3 regions of the Streptomyces sp. NPDC055400 genome follow, and region 1 is predicted to be linked to each of the others. Evidence: riboswitches for the same ligand, from Rfam matches in the RefSeq annotation. Region 1 holds a riboswitch; each other region holds the start of a gene.
The links. A riboswitch is a leader RNA that binds a small molecule or an ion and turns the genes downstream of it on or off. The one in region 1 is predicted to bind cyclic di-AMP.
Positions count from the first base shown of each region.

Region 2: it holds a riboswitch for cyclic di-AMP, as region 1 does, so the genes downstream of both, ACWIGU_RS01380 (M23 family metallopeptidase) here and ACWIGU_RS11260 (M23 family metallopeptidase) in region 1, are expected to answer to the same signal.
Region 3: it holds a riboswitch for cyclic di-AMP, as region 1 does, so the genes downstream of both, ACWIGU_RS33480 (M23 family metallopeptidase) here and ACWIGU_RS11260 (M23 family metallopeptidase) in region 1, are expected to answer to the same signal.

Region 1 is NZ_JBSHLM010000003.1:679,615-682,457, reverse strand. Features, by position in the region: gene ACWIGU_RS11260 (M23 family metallopeptidase) at 1-968, opposite strand, end outside; cyclic di-AMP (ydaO/yuaA leader) riboswitch at 980-1,125, opposite strand; gene ACWIGU_RS11255 (PP2C family protein-serine/threonine phosphatase) at 1,385-2,491, opposite strand; tRNA gene ACWIGU_RS11250 (tRNA-Met) at 2,691-2,764, shown strand; gene ACWIGU_RS11245 (tellurite resistance TerB family protein) at 2,816-2,843, opposite strand, start outside.
Region 2 is NZ_JBSHLM010000001.1:325,282-328,124, reverse strand. Features, by position in the region: gene ACWIGU_RS01385 (tyrosine-protein phosphatase) at 1-187, opposite strand, end outside; cyclic di-AMP (ydaO/yuaA leader) riboswitch at 596-776, shown strand; gene ACWIGU_RS01380 (M23 family metallopeptidase) at 781-1,587, shown strand; gene ACWIGU_RS01375 (SGNH/GDSL hydrolase family protein) at 1,792-2,583, shown strand; gene ACWIGU_RS01370 (TetR/AcrR family transcriptional regulator) at 2,692-2,843, opposite strand, start outside.
Region 3 is NZ_JBSHLM010000015.1:125,908-128,750, reverse strand. Features, by position in the region: gene ACWIGU_RS33485 (GntR family transcriptional regulator) at 1-452, opposite strand, end outside; gene ACWIGU_RS33480 (M23 family metallopeptidase) at 715-1,503, opposite strand; cyclic di-AMP (ydaO/yuaA leader) riboswitch at 1,517-1,672, opposite strand; gene ACWIGU_RS33475 (M16 family metallopeptidase) at 1,869-2,843, opposite strand, start outside.

The DNA of each region.
Region 1 (2,843 bases):
TGCGGCCCGGTCACGTTGCCGGTGGCCCCGACGCGGCCGATGACGTCGCCGCTGGTCACCTTCTGGCCGGCGCTGACGTTGAGGGACGACTGGTGGCAGTACCAGAGCTCGGTGCCGTCCGGCAGCTCAAGGACGGTGCGGTAGCCGTACGCGCCCGCCCAGCCGGCCTCCTTGACGGTGCCGGAGTGGATCGCCTTCAGCGGCGTACCCGTGGGAGCGGCGAAGTCGAGACCCGTGTGGTAGCCGGAGGACCACATCGAGCCGGGCTGACCGAACGTGCCGGTGATCGTGTAGGAGGCGACCGGCAGCGTGAAGCTCTTGGCGAGCTCGGCGAGGCGCTCGGCCTCGGCCTTCTTCTTCGCGGCCTCCTCCGCCGCCTTTTTGTCGGCGGCGGCCTTGGCCGTGGCGGCGTCCTGCTCCTTGGCCGCGTCCTCGGCGGCCTTCTTGGCGGCGGCCTCCTCGGCGGCCGCGGCCTCGGCGTCGGCGGCCTGGTCCTGCTGCTGCTCGGCCTGCTGCATGATGCGGGCGCGCAGTGCCTCACCGGCGGTCTCGCCCTGGCGGGCGTCCGCGGTGGTGACGCCGGCGCCGGTCAGCGGGGCCGCGTCGGCGCCGGACGAGTCGTCGTCCGAACCGTCGGATATCAGCGCGCCCACGCCGGGCAGCGACTTGGCGTCCGGCAGCGAGTCCTTGACGGCCGAGAGGTCGGGCATCGAGATGTGTACGGGGGGCTTGCCGCCCTGCGCGGTGGCGATGCCGCCCGCGCCGACGGCCGCGATCACGCCGACCCCGAGAACGGTGGAGCTGCGCGCGAGGCCGCCGCGCTGCTTGGCTACGCGGTGCCGGCCGCGTACGGGGCGGACGGACTCCTCGGTGGGATTCCACTCGTCCCAGGTCCGCTCGTCCGCTTCGCCGAACTCTTCGTCGATCGGCGCGTAGGAGAACTCTGGGGCAGGCCGGTTGGACGCCACTGGGGCGCGCTCCTTTCCTTCCTTCTCGCCTACCGGGTTAGCTGACGGGTTCGGAGCAGGAAGGTCTCCTACCGACGCCTTCCGCAAGGAAAGACGTCCGATTCACCCCAAGTTGGTGGTTCCCCGGCTCCCTTGCGGGATTAGGCGCGTGCGCACGGAGCCATCTCTTGTGACGGCTGGGACGACCGCGCTGCGTTATCGAACGTTAATAGACACCGGGGCCCGATTCCAAGCCGTTCCGACTGATCGTTAACGCCTTTGGCCTGGACTTATCGGGGCACGAGCGGGCGGAATCGGGCGAGTTGACCGGCCGTCGGAGCGGGCGGTTCATCTGACGGTTTGTCAAATGTTATGCGCAGCGACGTCGTTCGACTAAGGAAGGTGAAGACGGCAGTCACGGCTGCTTCACTGGTGCTTCACGGCCGCCTCACCGCGAGCAGCGCCATGTCGTCCGTCGTGCCGCCCCCGGTGTGCCGGCGGACCTCGGCGGCGAGCGCGGCCAGCAGCGGATCGGGCCCCGGGAACATCCGCCCCGCGAGCCGGGCCGCCGGGTCGTAGAAGGTGCCCTCCGCGTCGCGCGCCTCCGAGAGGCCGTCGGTGTAGAGCAGCAGCGTCGCCCCGGACGGGAACTCCGTCTCGGACGCCCGGTCGGGCCAGCTGCCGAGGCTGCCCATCCCGAGCGGCAGCGCGGGCTCCGGCGGCGACAGGACCTTGAGCGCCCCGTCGCCGCCCAGGATCAGGGGTTCCGGGTGGCCGCGGTTGATGACCCGTACGAGGCCGTTGCCGTGCGGGATCTCGGCGAGCACGGCCGTGGTGAAACCCTCGGACTCGTCGAGGCCGTTGCGCCGCAGCCCCTCCCGCGCGAGCGCCCGCTCCAGCCGCTGCGCGACCGCCTCCAGGGTCGCCTCCTGCTCGGCCGCCTCCCGGAAGGCGCCGATGACGACGGCCACGGCGGACACCGCGCCCATGCCCTTCCCGCGTACGTCGCCCACGACGAGCCGCACCCCGTGCGGGGTGTCCTGCACCGCGTACAGGTCGCCCCCGATGAAGGCCCCCGCCTGGGCCGCCTCGTAGCGCGCCGCGATCTCCAGGCCGCCGATGCGCTCCGCCGGCTCGGGCAGGACGGCGAGCTGGGCCGCCTCGGCGATCTGGCGCACGGAGGTGAGCTGCTCACTGCCCCGCCGCACGACGCGGTTCATGACACAGGCGAGGACGGCGACGGTGACGACCGTGACGAGTTCGGTGATGGCGTCGGTGTCGTAACTGCGGGTGTATCTGAGATGCACCCCGAGTACGACGGCGACGGTCGCGAGGCCGGTCAGGAAAGTACCGCGGGGCGAGAAGAACGGTGCGGCGACCAGCGGCGCGGCGGTGAAGAGGGGCACGCCGGTGAACGTCGACGGCGTCATGTAGTCGTAGATCGCCCCGACCACGATGAGCAGCACGGGCAGCAGACGCACGAAGAACCGGGCGCGGGACAGGCCCGGCTCCGACTCTCGACCGTGTCCTCCTCGCTGCCCCACCGCTCGTCTCCCGCCACCGTCCGCGTCGGTCCCGCGCCTGCGCACGTCGTCGGACCCCACCCCAGGGTTCCCCCGGAACAGGCATCGGGCGACCTGACGGGACCGACCGGGTGAAAGGGGCCCGAGGCGGCGGATCGCGGAACGCCGGGCAACCGATTCGCGTTCTGTCGCCGCAATGGCGTAGAGTCGTGTTTACCGACGCGGGGTGGAGCAGCTCGGTAGCTCGCTGGGCTCATAACCCAGAGGTCGCAGGTTCAAATCCTGTCCCCGCTACTGAAGGCCGAAGGCCCGGAACCAATGGTTCCGGGCCTTCGGTGTATCCGCCTACAGGTCGAACTCGTGCGGGGGCAGG
Region 2 (2,843 bases), on a different contig from region 1:
AGATCGTGTGCAGCCCGAGCGAGGAGAGGAACGCGGCGTCCTCGTCCGTGGCGTGCGCGAGGTGACCGCTGCGGAACAGCACGCCCTGCTTGACTCGACGGCCGTCCACGGTCGGGAGACCACCCACGTCGCGGAAGTTGCGCACTCCGGCCAACTCGGGCTCGGTGGACGGGACCTGCTGCGTCACGGGGGCTCCTCCCGGTCGGCCGCGGCGCTGCTCGCCTGCGGGCGCCTTTGACGATACGACACGGCTGCCAGGGGCAACCATGTGAGAGGCGGCAGGTGATTGCATGCCAGATGCCCGAAATGAGGCGATACCTAACTAATTGCGTTCTACGAAATAACTGGCCCCGCAATGCGCCTATATGGTGACCAATGCGTGAGCAGGGTCATAGCCGTGACCGTACGTGGCGGCCGGGCCGAATGAGTTTCCAGTAGGTATCGCAGTCGCAAAGATCGTAAATAGACGGAGCGTGACGGCTTTTTCCGGAAAGGGCCATTTAAGGATCAAGAACCGGAATGCCCGGGGGGATTCGCGCCTTGTCCCCGCGCTCCCCGCTCGCTTACGTTCAGCGCAATCCGGACGGACCGCCTCATCCTGCCGCCGCCCGGAATCCGCACATCGATCCGTGCTCGGCAGGAGCGGGGGACCCAGGTAGACCGCCGTGTCCGGCACACCGGCCACGGCTCGGGGTGAAGCCGTGCCCGAAAGGGGTGCGGCCGGGCAGCTCCAGCCCGAACCCGACAGCTCACCTCGCAGGCGACGGAGAGGAACCCCCCATGCCCGCGAAGGGTAAGCACCGCCGTCCCAAGTCCCAGCGCTTCGCGCGCTCGATCGCCGTCGCCGCAACGGGCGGCGTCGCGCTCGCGCTGCCGCTGATGGGTGCCGCCGACGCCCACCCCGCGACCCCCGCGGCCGCCCACTCGGTCGCGCAGGCCGTCGCCGCTCCCGCCGCGGCCAAGACCTACGTCGTGAAGGCCGGGGACACCCTTTCGAAGATCGCCGACGAGCAGAACGTCAGCGGCGGCTGGAAGAAGCTCTACTCCGGCAACCGCTCGGTCATCGGTGGCGACCCGTCCGTGATCCGCCCGGGCCTGAAGCTGACGATCGGCCAGAAGGCCGCGGCCCCCGCCACCCAGGCCGCCGCGCCCAAGGCCGCGGCGGCGACCACCACGGGTTCCGGCTACGTGCTGCCCGTCCAGGGCGCCTCCATCGGCACGGCGTACAAGACCGCGGGCGCCATGTGGTCCAGCGGTTACCACACCGGTGTCGACTTCGTGATCCCGACGGGCACCCCGCTCAAGGCCATCGCCGCGGGCACGGTCGTGTCGGCCGGCCTCGACGGCGCGTACGGCAATGAGGTCGTCATCCAGCACGCCGACGGCAAGTACTCGCAGTACGCCCACATGTCGTCCCTCTCCGTCTCGTCCGGGCAGACCGTGACCGAGGGCCAGCAGATAGGCCTCTCCGGCGCGACCGGCAATGTCACGGGTCCGCACCTGCACTTCGAGATCCGCAGCACCCCGAGCTACGGCTCGGACATGGACCCGGTCGCGTACCTCCGTGCGCACGGGGTCTCTCTCTGACCTCGATGGCGTGACGTCGCTCTGTCCCTGACGGTGTGACGTGAAGGGGCGGGTCCGGTTCCGGGCCCGCCCCTTCGTCGTATCCTCCGCCGCGTCCCGTCGTATTCCTGAAATCGCGAAACTGACCGGGTGGGCTATATCACCACCCGTCAACCCCTTCCTACGGTCGCGTAGGTCACATCGCAGGGTGAAAGATGTGTGGTCGTGGCAAACGAATCGAGATCACTCAGCGGCGGCACGATTCGGTCCTACGCGGCGGTGGGGGACAGCTTCACCGAAGGCGTCGGGGACCCCGGTCCCGACGGGGCCTTCGTGGGCTGGGCCGACCGTCTCGCCGTCCTCCTGGACGACCGGACCCCCGAGCACTCCTTCCGGTACGCGAACCTCGCCGTGCGCGGCAAGCTCCTCGACCAGATCGTGGAGGACCAGCTCCCGCGAGCCGTCGAACTCGCCCCGGACCTGGTGACCTTCGCCGCCGGCGGCAACGACATCATCCGTCCCGGCACCGACCCCGACGACGTCGCGGAGCGCTTCGAGAAGGCCGTGGCCCGGCTGACCTCCGCCGTCGGCACGGTCATGGTGACCACCGGCTTCGACACCCGGGACGTCCCGGTCCTCAAGCATCTGCGCGGCAAGATAGCGACGTACAACGGGCATGTGCGCGCGGTCGCCGACCGCTACGGCTGCCCGGTGCTCGACCTGTGGTCCCTCAAGACCGTCCAGGACCGCCGTGCCTGGGACGACGACCGGCTGCACCTCTCGCCCGAGGGTCATACGCGGGTCGCGCTGCGGGCGGGGCAGGCGCTCGGCGTCGAGGTGCCGGCGGACCCGGACCAGCCGTGGCCGGCGCAGCCGCCGCGCGGCACGCTGGAGGTCCGGCGCGACGACATCCACTGGGCGCGGGAGTTCCTGGTGCCGTGGATCGGCCGACGGCTGCGGGGCGAGTCGTCCGGGGATCATGTGGCGGCGAAGCGGCCGGACTTGCTGCCGCTCTGACGGGAACGGCGCGCGTCATGGGGGAGCTTGCCCTTGAGGGCGGCTCCCCCACGCCATTTCTCCGGGGGCCACCCCGGGCTCCCTGGGGAGCCCGACGTCGCGCCGCCGTCAGCCCGACGTCGTAGCCGTAGCCGTCGCCGTCAGGTCCGCCCGCTCAAGTCCCAGTTCCCGGGCCAGCGCGTCGTCGACCCACTCCTGCATGCGGGCCCGCGAGACCGTCCCCGTGTACGCGGTCATCTGCACCGCGAGCCCGTCGAGGA
Region 3 (2,843 bases), on a different contig from region 1:
CGGAGCTGAGTGAGCATCGTGATCAGCCCCGGGCTGCCGGACGCCTGCGCCAGCGTCTCGTGGAACCAGCCGCCCAGCGAGCGCAGATCCTCGCTCTGACCTCGCCTGGAGCGCTCCTGGCCGAGCCTGACCAGGCCCCGCAGGACCTTCAGGTGCGCCTCGGTGCGGCGCTGGGCGGCGCGGGCCGCCGCGAGCGGTTCGAGGAGCATGCGGATCTCCAGCTGGTCCGCCGCCTCCTGCGCTGAGGGTTCGGCGACGCACGCACCCGCGTGCCTGCGGGTGACGACGAAGCCCTCGGCCTCCAGCGTGCGCAACGCCTCGCGCACGGGGACGCGCGAGACGCCGTAGCGGCGGGCGAGCACCTCCTCGGTGAGCCTGCCGCCGCGCTCGTAGACACCGGAGACGATGTCGTCGCGGATCGCCGTGCATACCGAGTGCGCCGGAATGCGCATGCCCCGACCTCCGCCTTAATCCCCGCGAAACGCGGTCGATAGTCGCCCGTACAGCGCGATTGACGTCTTGTTCAGCTCGCCTGTCCAGCGACTCTATTCCAGCGGGCGCGAATTTCCGACGGCAGGCCGTAATCCATGGATATTTTTTGGACACCGGCGTCAGGAACAGGCGGGCGGGGAACAAGCGGGTCCGGGAACGACGAATGCCCCGGCTCAGTGAACCGGGGCATTCGGTGCGTCTTCGCGAGGTACGCGGCGAAGGTCAGACGTTCACGCCGTGGGAGCGCAGGTACGCGACGGGGGCGATGTCCGAGCCGTACTCGGGGCTCGTGCGCGCCTCGAAGTGGAGGTGCGGGCCCGTGACGTTGCCGGTCGCTCCGGAGAGGCCTATCTGCTGCCCCGGGGTGACCGTCTGGCCGACGGAGACACCGATGGACGACAGGTGGCCGTACTGCGTGTACGTACCGTCGTTCATCTTGATGACGATGTTGTTGCCGTAGGCGCCGCCCCAGCCGGCCTCCACGACCGTGCCCGCGCCCACCGCGTGGACCGAGGTGCCACTGGCGGCGTGGAAGTCGATGCCGGTGTGGCTGCCGGAGGACCACAGGCCGCTGCCGGCCTTGTACGCGGTGGACACGTACGAGCCGGTGACCGGGATGACGAAGGCGTTCAGGCGCTTGCGCTCGGCCGCACGGGCGGCGCGCTCCTTGGCCTCGCGCTCGGCCTTGGCCTTGGCGGCGGCCTTGCGCCGGTCCTCTTCGGCCTTCTTCTTGGCCTCGGCCTCGGCCCTCTTCTTCGCGGCGGCCTCGTCGGCGGCCTGCTGCTGGGCGGCGGCCTGCGCGTCGATCTGCTCCGCGAGGGAGTCGCCGATGGAGATGGCCTTGGTCAGGCCGGTCTGCTCCACGGCCGCGTCGTCGGCGGCGAGGGCGGGGGCGGCGAGGCCTCCGACGACACCGGTCGTGGTGAGCGCGGCGACGCCGGCGACCTGCGCGGTGGTGCGCGTGAGACGGCTCGGGCGACGGTGCTTCCCGCTGGCACGGGTGAACGCCATGGGGTGGCTGATCCTTTCCTTCCTTCTCGCCTACCGGGTTAGCTGACGGGTTCGGAGCAGGAAGGTCTCCTACGGACCCCCTTCAGGGAAGGGCGTCCGATTCACCCCAGGGACGGTGGGTCCCCGGCTCCCCCGGCTCGCGCCTTGGGGGACTCGGCGATGACTGTCCGGTGCCACGGGCGCGGCGTACATCTGGCGGACAGCCGGACCGACGCTAAGCGGGGCAACTTTCAATCAACAAACGGAACCGGGCTTTTGTAGCGCATGCCACAGGGCAGACAGGCAACCACTGGTTCAATCCGGACAAACAAGGGCCCCGGTGGCCATCTCACCCACCGGGGCCCCTCGTTGCACGCCGGTCGCGGTCAGCCCGTGACGACGGTCACCTCTCCGATGCCGAGCGCCCTGACGGGCTCCTCGATCTGCGCGGCGTCACCGACGAGCACCGTCACGAGACGGTCCATCGGGAAGGCGTTCACGACCGCCGCGGTGGCCTCCACGGTGCCCGTCGCGGCGAGCCGCCGGTACACCTCCGCCTGGAAGTCGTCCGGCAGGTGCTGCTCGACCTGGTCGGCGAGCGTCCCCGCGACGGCCGCGGCGGTCTCGAACTTGAGCGGGGCGACGCCCACCAAGTTCTGTACGGCCACGTCCCGTTCGGCGTCGGTGAGGCCCTCCGCCGCGAGCGTGCGCAGCACCGTCCAGAGGTCCTCGAGCGCCGGACCCGTGTTCGGCGTGTCCACGGAGCCGCTGATGGCGAGCATCGCGGCGCCCGTCCCGTCCGGCGCCGAGCGCAGCACCTGGGCGAACGACCGCACGCCGTAGGTGTATCCCTTCTCCTCGCGCAGGACGCGGTCCAGGCGGGAGGTGAGGGTGCCGCCCAGGCAGTACGTGCCGAGCACCTGCGCCGGCCACACCCGGTCGTGCTTGTCCGCGCCGATGCGGCCGATCAGGATCTGCGTCTGCACCGCGCCCGGCCGGTCGACGATGACGACCCTGCCGGTGTCGTCGGCCGTCACGGGCGGTACGGGGCGCGGCTCGGCCGTGTTCCCCGTCCAGGCGCCCAGCGTGTCCGCGAGGAGGGCGTCGAGGTCGATGGCCGCGAGGTCGCCCACGACGACGGCGGTGGCCGTGGCGGGACGCACGTACCGGTCGTAGAAGGCACGTACGGCCGCCGCGTCGATGGCCGTGACGGTCTCCTCGGTGCCCTGGCGCGGGCGGGACATGCGCGCGGTGGCCGGGAAGAGCTGCTTCGAGAGCTCCTTGGCGGCGCGGCGGCCCGGGTTCGCCGTCTCGTGCGGGATCTCGTCGAGGCGGTTGCGCACGAGGCGTTCGATCTCGCT